One region of the uncultured Zhongshania sp. genome, then DNA from elsewhere that is predicted to be linked to it. Evidence: predicted binding sites of a transcription regulator. Region 1 holds the regulator's gene; each other region holds the start of a gene.
The links. Region 1 encodes sigma-54, which starts transcription at its own class of promoters, with help from an activator protein. Its sites were predicted from a motif close to TGGCACANNNNTTGCNNT; they were not measured.
Positions count from the first base shown of each region.

Region 1 (4,287 bases):
AAGCAAATGGTAATAGCTGACGGCGGCAGCAATGAAAAAGACAATCGCGTCAAAATGACGCTACAACCCCAAGCGGCGCCAGATGACGCACCCGCTAGTGGCGATAACAAAGGCGCTGCCGAACCTAGCCCAAGCCCAGAAAGCAGCAACGCGGCGCCAACACCTGCCGCAGAGGGAACCCAATAACCATGCCTGTTTTACAAGCTAAGAACCTCGCCAAAGCCTACAAAGGCCGCGAAATTATTAAGGATGTGTCGCTGACGATTAGTAGCGGTGAAATCGTCGGCTTACTGGGCCCGAACGGCGCAGGCAAAACCACCTGTTTCTACATGATCGTGGGCATTGTCAACGCTGATCGCGGCAGTATTCAGCTCGATGACCGCGACCTCACTAAGCTGTCGATTCAAGGCCGCGCAAAACACGGTGTAGGTTATTTACCCCAGGAAGCGTCCATCTTTCGCAAACTTAGCGTGGCCGACAACATCATGGCCATTTTGGAAACCAGACGCGATCTAAATCGCAGTCAGCGCAAAGATAAGCTTGAGGCACTCCTGCAGGAGTTCCACATTACGCATATCCGCAAATCCCAGGGTATGGCGCTATCTGGCGGCGAGCGTCGACGGGTAGAAATTGCTCGCGCACTCGCCACCGAACCCAGCTTTATTTTACTGGATGAGCCTTTTGCTGGCGTCGATCCTATCTCCGTTAACGACATTCAAAATATTGTTAGACACCTGCAGGCACGGGGGATTGGGGTATTAATCACCGACCACAACGTCCGTGAAACCTTAGACATTTGCGATAAAGCCTACATTGTGGGAGAGGGCCGCATCGTCGCTGAAGGCAACGCCGAAACGGTGCTAAACAACCAGATCGTTCGCGATATTTACCTAGGTGACAAATTTACATTGTAAGTAATGTTCCTTACAAATGAATCGGCACAGGTATTGCAGGGAATCGGTGTCACGACTACACTGACATTGAGGCATTTAATTGCCGGTAGAACAAAACACCGTTCGCGTTACCACTTAAATCATGTTGTAGAAACCATAGCCTATGAAACAATCGCTACAGCTAAAAGTCGGCCAAAGCCTGACAATGACACCCCAGCTGCAGCAGGCGATTCGTTTATTACAGTTGTCTACTCTAGACCTCCAACAAGAAATCCAATCCGCTCTCGACTCCAACCCCCTGCTAGAAATCAGCGACGACGACGGCGATATTGAGGTCAACACCGAACCCACCTCAGCCGAACCCAAAAAGCCCGAAAAAGCGGGTGACAATGAAATAGAAACGCCTCAGCCTGAAGCCGACACCGAATGGGCTGAACGCAGTGATATTCCAGAAGATCTTCCGGTGGACAGCCAGTGGGACGACGTATTTCAAACCAGCGGTAGCGGTTCCGGCAGTAGCTCCTCTGGTGAGGATAGTGACTACAACAACGACTATCGACACTCGAGCTCAGATTCCCTGCAAGATCATTTGCGCTGGCAACTCAACTTAAGCCGCCTGTCCGATATAGACCAAATGATCGCCGACGCCATCATCGATGCCATCGATGAAAAAGGCAGACTTACCGTCAATCCAGAAGAGCTTGTAGAAGGCTTTGACAACGACGCGATAGAGATAGAAGAAGTAAATGCGGTATTACACCTCATCCAACAATTCGACCCACCAGGCGTAGGTGGTCGAGATCTACAAGAATGCCTGTTGATTCAACTCAAACAAATGCCACGCAACACGCCCTACGTCGATGAGGCGTGTTTAGTCGTAAGCCAATATATGGCTCAACTCGGCAATCGCGACTACAATCAAATTATGCGTCGCTGCCGTTTAAAAGAAGATCAGCTACGCGATATCCTAAAGCTTATTCAGTCACTAGATCCGACTCCCGGCAACGCGATAGGCAGTGATGACACCGAGTACGTTATTCCCGATGTGTTCGTAAGCAAGAAAGAGGGACGCTGGTTGGTAGAGCTAAACCCCGATATTGCGCCAAAAATTCAAATCAATGCCCAGTATGCATCAATGGCTCGGCAGAGTAGCAATGCCAGTGACAATGACTATATCCGCGACAATCTCCAAGAAGCACGGTGGTTCATTAAAAGCTTAATCAGTCGCAATGAAACCCTGATGAAAGTAGCTACAAAAATCGTCGAGTACCAACGCGGCTTCCTGGAATATGGCGAAGAAGCCATGAAGCCTCTGGTTTTACACGATATTGCCGAGGCGGTCGGCATGCATGAATCCACTATTTCGCGGGTCACCACCCAAAAATACATGCACACGCCACGCGGAATTTTTGAACTAAAGTTCTTCTTTTCAAGTCATGTATCTACAGATACTGGCGGCGAATGCTCGAGCACAGCAATACGGGCACTGATCAAAAAATTGGTTGCGGCGGAAAACCCTCGCAAACCTTTAAGCGACAGTAAAATCACAGACTTACTCGCCGAACAAGGTATTCAAGTTGCGCGGCGAACCATTGCAAAATACAGAGAATCACTGGTCATTCCGCCCTCTAATGAGCGGAAACGACTAGTTTAAAGAGAGCCATACACGAGCCGGAATTTTGTTCTCTGGCGAGGAAAAGTGCAAACATGAGGATATTAATCCATATCCAATTAACTGCCCTTTATGCCGCAGCCAGCGGGCAAAAAGAAATTCGTGCATAGATCTCACAATGTGGTGATCTAACGATCGCCGCACGTTGCAACTCGCCGCGAGGCGCCAGCATTTTTTAGCGATGAAGGAGCAATATATGCAGATTACTGTAAGTGGTCATCACGTAGACGTTACCCCCGCCCTCCGCGATTATGTAAACAATAAACTCACAAAACTGCAGCGACACTTTGACAATATCACCAATACCGATGTCACTCTGACGGTAGAAAAACTCGTTCAAAAGGCCGAGGCAACAGTACACGTTGCAGGTGCAGACCTATTTGCTACTTGTGAATCAGAGGATATGTATGCTGCAATTGACAGCCTGACCGACAAACTTGATCGCCAATTAATCAAACACAAAGAAAAATCGCTGGGTCGCTAAGACCCGCGATACTCACTGAAGTTAACCACGTAATTATCATGACACTTGACTCAATACTCACAGAAGGGCGCACCGAATACGGTGCGCCCGTTACCAGTAAAAAACGCTTACTTGAATATATCGCTGCCGGTATTGCAGCAGATAACACAGAGTTTGATGCGGACGAGTTATTTAATGAGTTACTCGCCCGCGAACGCCTAGGCAGTACAGGCTTAGGCCACGGTGTCGCCATTCCACACTGCCGCAGCAGCCGCTGCACTCAAATCACCGGCATGTTGCTCAAATTAGAACAGGCCATTGATTTTGAGGCCGTCGATGACGAGCCCGTCGATCTTATATTCGCGCTTATTGTGCCCGCCGAGGCCCACGACGAGCATTTAAAAGTACTTGGCGCACTAGCGACCGCGTTCAATGAAGCCGATTACCGCAGTAAGTTGCGCAGCGCCGAGAACACCGAAGCCTTATTCAAGCGCGCGATAGCAAGCTAAAATGGAACTCATCATTCTAAGCGGTCGATCGGGCTCCGGGAAAAGTACGGCCCTCCACCAATTAGAAGACGAAGGCTTTTATGCTATCGACAATTTACCGGTGTCACTGCTTCCCGCACTGGTTCGCGAGCTTTCGCAAAGCCCGCTGAAAGTCCACAAGCAAGTCGCTGTCTGCATCGATGCTCGCAACTCTCAGGATGAATTAGCTCGATTTAAATCACTGTGCGACGAAGTTAAAAAACACGCCCACCTGCGCATCGTATTTTTAGATGCGGGCGACGATAAGTTAATAAAACGCTTTAGTGAAACGCGACGCCGGCATCCGCTAACCACCGATTCACTGCCTCTTGCCGATGCAATAAAGCTTGAATCAACGCTGCTCGAACCCATCGTGGTTGAGGCGTCATTAGCTATCGACAGCAGTGACATGACGGTGCACGAACTACGCGCAGCTATTCGCGATCGTATTTTGGGGGTAGACGCCAGCAAGCTCGCCGTACAATTGAAATCCTTCGGGTTTAAACGCGGTCTGCCGATTGATGCAGACCTAGTTTACGATCTTCGTATGCTATCCAATCCGCACTGGCAAGATGGACTCCGCACACTCACCGGACAAGATAGCGAAGTACAGAACTACTTGAGCAGCCAAGCAGACGTGATGCTGATGTACGACGACATCCTGCAATATTTGCAGCATTGGCTACCTAAAATCGAGGCGAGCAACCGCAGCTATTTCACCATTGCCATCGG
Region 1 covers NZ_CAXBHN010000004.1:62,417-66,703, forward strand. The annotation lists gene lptA (lipopolysaccharide transport periplasmic protein LptA) at 1-186, shown strand, start outside; gene lptB (LPS export ABC transporter ATP-binding protein) at 189-914, shown strand; gene AAC007_RS05805 (RNA polymerase factor sigma-54) at 1,057-2,547, shown strand; gene raiA (ribosome-associated translation inhibitor RaiA) at 2,762-3,049, shown strand; gene AAC007_RS05815 (PTS sugar transporter subunit IIA) at 3,088-3,537, shown strand; gene rapZ (RNase adapter RapZ) at 3,539-4,287, shown strand, end outside.

Region 2 (4,287 bases), on a different contig from region 1:
TCATTCACAGCTTTTTGCCCAGCACTGCTGTGCTGGGCAATGGACAATTTTAAACCGCCATCGAAATGCATCGGAGGGATTCCAGAAACTAAAGCCTAGATCGCACTTTAGCTTACTTCGATCAGCGCAACACTACCGTCTTCATGTAACTCTGCAGTATGCCCCTGGGGCTCCTCGAGAAATTGCACCGCCACAAACACCACCGCCGCGCAGGCTGCGATAACCATAAAGAAGTTGGCATTACTCACAAACGACAACACCGTTAAGAAGATAACCGCGCCGACATTACCATAAGCACCTGTCATGCCTGCAATTTGACCGGTCATGCTGCGCTTGACTAACGGTACTATCGCAAACACCGCCCCCTCACCCGCCTGAACAAAGAAAGAACAGCACATGGTTGCGACCACGGCCAACCAAACAGACCAAGCCGACTCAATCTGACTCAACACCATATAGCCCACAGCCAAGCCAGCAACCAAAATAGACAATGATTTACGGCGTCCAAATTTATCAGACAAATAACCACCGCCGGGACGAGCCGCCAAATTCATAAAGGCAAAGCCAGACGCCAGCAAACCGGCCTCAACCGCGCTCAAGGTAAAGGTGTCCATAAAGAACAGCGGCAACATGGAGACAACCGCCAGCTCAGACCCAAAGGTCACAAAATACGCAACATTTAGAATGGCGACCTGCTTGAACTTGTACTGCTGCATAGGAGGGATTGCAACATTGTTTAAAACGTCGCTATTCACCCGCAGAATTTGGCTCACCTGAACGACAAACAATACTACCAACACAATATACAAAGCGATTGAGGCGAATTCGCTAAGCAACCCCAAATTAACCGGCGACAACTTCCAAGTCAGCACCGCCAAAGCCAAATACATTGGCACGCACATCGCGATATAAAATACTAAATCGCGTTTGCTACTCACCACCAAACCGCCAGATTTTTTGGGCTTAAAGTAAGTTGATCCCTTCGGGGTATTCCGGGCGCGCCAGTAGAAAAAGAAGCCATATAGAAACGCCAACACACCGGTCGTTGCTATCGCGTAACGCCAGCCATCATCTCCACCATAATATAGTGCGAGTGTTGGCAAACTCATTGCCGCTGCAGCAGAACCAAAGTTGCCCCAGCCGCCGTACACGCCTTCAGCCAAACCAACCTGACGGGCTGGGAACCACTCCCCCACCAAGCGGATCCCGATCACAAAACCAGCGCCGATAAAGCCCATCAGGAATCGCAGCATCGCGATCATTTCGTAGCTATTTGCCATTGCAAAAGCTACACAGACCACGCCGCCAGAAATAAGTAGGGCACTGAAAACAACACGGGGACCGAAGCGGTCCACCAACATGCCGACTATCACCCGCGCCGGTATTGTTAAAGCCACGTTCAAAATCATGAGTGCTTTAACCTGCTGAGTACTCAGATCAAAAGCTTCTTTAATAGCCGACAGCATCGGCGCAAAGTTAAACCACACAACAAAAGTCAGAAAGAACGCAAACCAACTTAGGTGCAGCAAGCGAATTTTATCTTGCTTGAGATCAAGCACATTTAAGGTTGAAGAAGACATCAACAGCTCCAGATAGGTCACAAAGGTATCTGCAGAGCCAACAGCAAGCCCTATGCCAAGCTATCTCAGGAAGCCGCCAAGCCAATCATAAGATATTGTTTTATATAACTTTATTTTTGTATTTAGAACAACGAACATTAAAAACGCACCAAAATAGACCCGAAATAAGGCTGTTCCGCCCCATCTTTTGCGCACCATTTAAACGCACAATGCCCCACCACGCCCCGATCATACAACCATCGGTCTAGAAAAACCGCCCCAACAAAGTGCAAAAATAAAATTAAATACTTATTAATCAATAGCTTAAATAACAACAAATACCGTGGCATATCTTTTGCTAACAACTCTACAGATTGTATAAACACCTAACACAGCGAAGGCTAAAGGCCGAAGCAAGCGCAAGTATTAAAGGAAGTAAAGATGACTGACAAACAACGTCTGCTTATTGTGGGTAACGGCCCTGTTGGGCACCAATTTATCGAATCCATTGTTGAGAGCGGTCAGTCCGATCAATTCGACATTACTGTCATCGGCGAAGAACCTCGCCCGGCATACGACCGAGTTCACCTAACAGCCTGGTTCGAAACCCGCGAAGCTGCCTCACTCAATATGGTGAAAGACGGGTTTTACGGCGACAACAACATCACCGCATTAAGCAATGAAAAAGTCACCGAGATTGATCGCGCTAATAAAATTGCCACCACCGACAAAGGCGAAAAATATGCCTACGACAAACTCATTTTATCCACCGGCTCCTTCCCCTTCGTACCGCCGGTACCGGGCCACGATCGTAAGAACTGCTTTGTATACCGCACCATCGAAGATTTAGAAGCGATTACTGCAGCGGCAAAAAATGCCAAGGTCGGCGCAGTAGTCGGCGGCGGCCTCTTGGGACTAGAAGCCGCTAAGGCCATAAAAGATCTAGGCCTTAAAACCCACGTTATAGAATTTGCACCGCGCTTGATGGCCGTACAGGTCGATGAAGGCGGCGGCGCTCTGCTGCGCAGAAAAATTGAAGACTTGGGTGTATCGGTTCACACCCAGAAAAACACCCAGCAAATTATTGATGGCGACGACTGCATCCATAAACTGCAATTTGCCGATGGCGCAGAGCTGGAAACCGATATCCTGGTTTTCTCAGCCGGTATTCGCCCACAAGATGCACTCGCCCGCCAAAGCGAACTCGACGTCGGCGAGCGCGGCGGCATCGTGATAAACGACAACTGCCAGACGTCTGATCCGGCAATCTATGCTATTGGCGAATGTGCTTTGTGGGGCGGTCGTATTTACGGCCTTATCGCGCCAGGTTGGGATATGGCACGGGCGGCCGCTGATCACGTCTTAGGCGGCAGCGAAAAAACCTTCACCGGCGCCGATATGAGCACCAAGCTCAAGTTAATGGGGGTCGATGTCGCCTCGATTGGCGATGCGCATGCCAGCACGCCCGGCGCCAAGTGCTATACCTTTATCGATGAAAAAGCCGAAGTGTATAAAAAGATTGTTGTCACCGCAGACGGCCAGCATCTCTTGGGTGCGGTATTGATCGGCGAGGCAAACGACTACGGCACATTGCTGCAATTTGCTCTGAATAAAATTGAGCTACCCGAACATCCAGAAAGCATGATTTTACCTGCGCTAGACGGCAGCGCAGGAGCTGGCCTTGGCGTAGACGCACTACCCGATGTCGCTCAAATTTGTTCTTGCAACAACGTCAGTAAAGGTGATCTTTGTGCCGCGGTGCAAGGCGGCGCAATGACCGTGGGCGACTTAAAAGTCTGCACAAAAGCAGCGACCACCTGCGGCGGCTGTACCGCGCTGGTCGGCCAAGTTCTCAACGCGGAACTCACCAAAATGGGCGTCGAGGTTAACACCGACCTCTGCGAACACTTTCCCTACACCCGCCAGGAAATTTACCATCTGGTCCGTGTTGGCAACATCAAATCCTTCGCCGAACTACTGGAAAAGTACGGCAGCGGCCACGGTTGCGAAATCTGTAAACCAACGGCGGGGTCGATCCTCGCTTCGTGCTGGAATGATTATATTCTGGAGCCGCAACACGCGAGCTTACAAGATACCAATGACCGCTATTTAGCCAATATGCAAAAGAATGGCACCTACTCGGTGGTGCCGCGCATGGCGGGTGGCGAAGTCACCCCCGACGGCTTAATTGCGGTTGGCCAGGTTGCTAAAAAATATAATCTTTACACCAAAATCACTGGTGGTCAGCGGGTCGATTTATTTGGCGCCACCCTCGACCAACTGCCCCGCATTTGGGAAGAATTAATCGGTGCCGGTTTTGAATCGGGCCACGCCTACGGTAAGTCTTTGCGCACCGTTAAGTCCTGCGTCGGATCTACCTGGTGTCGCTACGGTGTGCAAGACAGCGTTGGCCAAGCCATCGATTTAGAAAATCGCTACAAAGGGTTGCGCTCACCCCACAAACTAAAAATGGCGGTGTCTGGCTGTACCCGCGAATGCGCAGAGGCACAGAGTAAAGATGTTGGTGTTATCGCCACAGAAAAAGGCTGGAACCTCTATCTCTGCGGGAACGGCGGTATGAAGCCACGCCACGCTGACCTGTTTGCATCCAATATCGACACCGACACCATGGTGAAATATATCGACCGATTCCTCATGTTTTATGTCCGCACCGCCGACCGCCTGCAACGCACATCAGTGTGGATGGAAAACTTAGAGGGCGGCTTGG
Region 2 covers NZ_CAXBHN010000003.1:128,324-132,610, forward strand. The annotation lists gene AAC007_RS05100 (bifunctional protein-serine/threonine kinase/phosphatase) at 1-71, opposite strand, end outside; gene AAC007_RS05105 (NarK family nitrate/nitrite MFS transporter) at 108-1,580, opposite strand; gene nirB (nitrite reductase large subunit NirB) at 2,001-4,287, shown strand, end outside.
Region 2: a site for sigma-54 is predicted at 1,904-1,921, ahead of nirB (nitrite reductase large subunit NirB). Genes of this name have one in related genera too.

Region 3 (4,287 bases), on a different contig from region 1:
CCACAGGATGAAGGTACCCAATGTCGCCATTGGCAGGTTTGCACCTGGAATCGCATTAACGTGGCCATTCTCGCCGTACTTGCCTTTACGAGCGCCAAGCAGCAGTACACCAGCCAGTGCTGCAGAAGCACCACACATATGCACAATGCCGGAACCTGCGAAGTCAGAGAAACCTGCTTCAGACAAGAAACCGCCGCCCCAGCTCCAAGAACCTTGTAGCGGGTAGATAACGCCAGTCATCACGACAGCAAAAGCCAAGAAAGCCCACAGCTTCATACGCTCTGCCACTGCACCCGACACGATAGACATAGCTGTTGCTACGAATACCACTTGGAAGAAGAAGTCAGAAGAACCTGAATAGTAAGTATCGCCATTTGACGCTAGCACTTCTTCAACAGTCGCATCTGCGATTGAGTTGCCGAACCACGAGTCTGGCAATATGCCGCCTTCAGAACCACCGTACATGATTGTGTAGCCACACAATAAGTACATGGTACAAGCCACCGCAAACAACGCGATGTTTTTAGTTAAGATTTCTGTGGTGTTTTTTGCACGAACCAAACCGGCTTCGAGCATGGCAAAACCTGCTGCCATCCACATTACGAACGCGCCCATAACCAGGAAGTAAAATGTGTCCAGGGCGTACTTGACCTGTATGATGTCTTCCATCACATGCCCTCCAAAGGGAAAGAGATAAGTCTTTTAATTAAATTAGTTAATACAAATTGCAACGGCTTTATTAAATGGCTTCTTCGCCAGTCTCGCCGGTGCGAATACGAATAACTTGCTCAAGCGCAGTGACGAAAATTTTGCCATCACCAATTTTGCCCGTGTTTGCTGATTTGCTAATTGCTTCGATGGTCGGTTCAACCGAGCCATCGGCTACAGCAACTTCGATCTTCACCTTCGGTAGAAAATCAACAACATACTCAGCACCACGATACAGCTCAGTGTGACCTTTCTGACGACCAAAACCTTTTACTTCGGTGACAGTTATGCCCTGTACGCCGATGTCTGATAGCGCTTCGCGCACATCATCGAGTTTGAATGGCTTGATAACAGCCGTAATCAATTTCATCGGAAATCTCCTATCAATATGCGTTAACACATGAGGAATAAGTTAAGAAATAGCTGGCGGCTTACGCCGCCAGCAGGGGTATTACATGTCGATTGGCAAGCTGTAAGAAACAACGAATTTCAAATCGTCATCGTTATCTTCATCAATCATTTGGCTGAAAGTGAAGCTAACTTTGTCGTTGTATGCATACGAAACATCGAAATGACTGTAGTTTGCGTCTTCATCTTTGTTGTCAGTACCACCAGCCAAGAAAGAGAAGCTGCCTACGTCGTAGCCCAAGGTGTAGTAAAAATAGCCTGGAGCGCCAGCGATGTTGTCATAGATAGTCAGGCTAACTGGACCTGCACCCAAACCTAAGATTATTTCGCTCAGGTCGCCGAAAGTATCGCCATTGTCAGCGAAACCAGCAGAGGCACCTGGGTATACGTAGTTCCAAACACTCAGATCAATGCTGATAGGACCGGCTTGAGTTGCGAAACCGGCATAGTAGTCAACTTCTTGACCGTTAGTATCGTCGCCACTTGACCCCCAAACACCGGCGTAAAAACCACCAGTGCTATAGGTCAGGTCACCAGAAACAGCCGGTGAGCCATCGCTAAGATCAAAGCCACGCCACAAATACATGCTAGCAACGCTGACACTTGCACTCAGCTCTGCTGACGCAGGGGCAGCAACCATAGTCATTGAAGCAGCTGCAACGCTTGCAGCGATTAAGGTTTTCATTGTTTTCATGTTGTTAGTCTCCACTAAGGTATAAGAAAGTGATCAAGCACTATCCTGCTCAAGCTTTAGCACTTTCAATGCCAACTATGATTTTTATTTTTAAAATCAATCACTTATACAAAACACGATCAATAAATTTTATTATTTGGTTAATGATGTATTACGAGCCCTCCTTTGTGAGTTTGAATACGCTCAAATATAGAGCACTTTCAAAAAATGTCTTATTTTTATGCATCATAACCATGCAAATTTATTATGAAAGGAAGCGATTAGCAGCAAAGAGGAATTAAAAAAACCATCAACATATACAATAAAAACAGTAGCTTAGACTTAAAATGGCACCACAATAGACATCTGCACCAGACCCGCCTCATCAAATTGCACCAAATTTGATCACTCGCACCATTTACCGGCGGATACACCAACAAACGAACGACCAAAACGAAAAAAGGGTGCCGGATGGCACCCTTTTCTATTAATTCTTAGCAGCCATATTATTGAGCTGTAGCAGCGGCCTCCAACTTGTCTACGCGCGCACGCAAACGTTCAATTTGGCGCTGCAATTCCAGCAATGTCGTTGCTGGAGATTTAACATCAACTGCCTGCGCTGACGACAAAATGAGCTGATCTACCAAAATACGCCCAGGATTACCTGCCGAACCAGCCGAACCGGGGCTACCAGCCAAACCACCATCACCGCCTTCAACCCATTTCCGGCCACCTGTTAAGGTCTTTCTATTGATATAGTAACCGCCCGTGCCAACACCACCAGAACCCGCATCGCCACCGTCGCCTCCCGCAGCACCTTGATTATCAATTTTTATTCGCGCAGCAATGTCATCGCCACGACTTACTTTTGACAATACTTGATAAAGAATCGTCACGTCACCACCACGGCCGCCCTGACCGCCGTCGCCACCATTGCCGCCCTCACCAGCAGGAACACCATCACAATCTTCATTCACATCTGCGCCATCTCCGCCAGCGCCACCACTACCACCAGCACCGCCGTTCGCTAGCACATAAAGATCACCTAGCGATTCGAGCCCAAGCTGTAATCTAATAGCGACACCGTCACCACCATCACCGCCGTTCCCACCAGCTATGCCATCTGAGCATTTTGCGCCGACACTACTTGATGTACCTGCCTCACCCTCAACACCGTTACCATCGATCACCACACCCTTACCTATAAAGGCATGCCGCGCCTGCACTCGCCAATCGCCAACTGCAGGGGCGAATGTGATTTTAGCGCCATCGCCAATATGGAGGTTTTCTAGCACTAATTCTTGTTGATCAATACCGACAACATAGGTTTTGCCAGCAGGAATAGTGAGGTCGGCGGCTAGCCCCGCAAGCGGTGTCAACGCCAAGGCAAGTACAGCAAGGTGTTTCATGAGCAATGTTTCCTTAAACGGGTGGCAGAAAAACAGACGGTTGAGAAGCATAGACTGAAAAGCCGAGGATAAAACAAAAATAGGCGCTATTGGGCAAAGTGACAACGCAGCTAGTTTTTCAACCGGCGCTAGTATAAACCTTGGAGTCACACGGTCATATGACGGCGTACATCTTCTTCCACCATTTCGTCACCGCGACCGGAGAGAATGACCTCGCCGCGATCCATAACCGCGTAGTTGTCTGCTAAGGCTCGCGCGAAATCGAAATATTGCTCAACTAGCACAATAGCCATCTCGCCCTGCTGGCGCAAAATACTGATGACATTCTGAATGTCTTTAATAATAGAGGGCTGAATACCTTCGGTTGGTTCGTCCAATACAAGCAAGCGGGGCCGAGTAATTAAAGCTCGCGCAATCGCCAGCTGCTGTTGCTGACCACCAGACAAATCCCCACCGCGTCGTTTCAGCATACTTTTTAGCACCGGAAACAAATCAAATATTTCTGGGTTGATACTCCGCTGACTGCGTTTTAAGGGGGCATAGCCGGTGTATAAATTTTCCTGAACTGTAAGCTGCGAAAACACCTCTCTACCCTGTGGGACATAGGCTATACCAGCACGGGCGCGATCCGCCGGGCCCATGCTACTTATGTCTTTGTCTTCCCACATAATCGTGCCGCCACGGATCGGGTGACGGCCGGTGATCGCCCGCGCCAAACTCGACTTGCCCACACCATTACGACCCAGTATGCACGTCACCTTGCCCTTCTCTGCAACTACATCCACCTTTCGCAGCGCCTGACTGGCGCCGTAATACAGATCAATTTCATTTACGATCAACATATCAGCGCCCCAAATACACTTCGATAACACGAGGATTAGCAGACACCACCTCAAGGCGACCCTCAGCCAGAACGCTGCCCTCGTGCAATACGGTGACCTTGCTATCTAGCGCTTTAATAAAATCCATGTCGTGCTCCACCACCACCACGGTATGGTCTTTGTTTATCTCTTTTAGCAGCGCGGCTGTTTCCATGGTTTCGTGGTCGGTCATCCCTGCCGCCGGTTCATCGACCAACAACAACTCCGG
Region 3 covers NZ_CAXBHN010000022.1:9,206-13,492, forward strand. The annotation lists gene AAC007_RS14645 (ammonium transporter) at 1-669, opposite strand, end outside; gene glnK (P-II family nitrogen regulator) at 740-1,078, opposite strand; gene AAC007_RS14655 (TorF family putative porin) at 1,160-1,810, opposite strand; gene AAC007_RS14660 (hypothetical protein) at 2,296-3,198, opposite strand; gene urtE (urea ABC transporter ATP-binding subunit UrtE) at 3,345-4,040, opposite strand; gene urtD (urea ABC transporter ATP-binding protein UrtD) at 4,042-4,287, opposite strand, start outside.
Region 3: a site for sigma-54 is predicted at 1,867-1,884, ahead of AAC007_RS14655 (TorF family putative porin). Genes of this name have one in related genera too.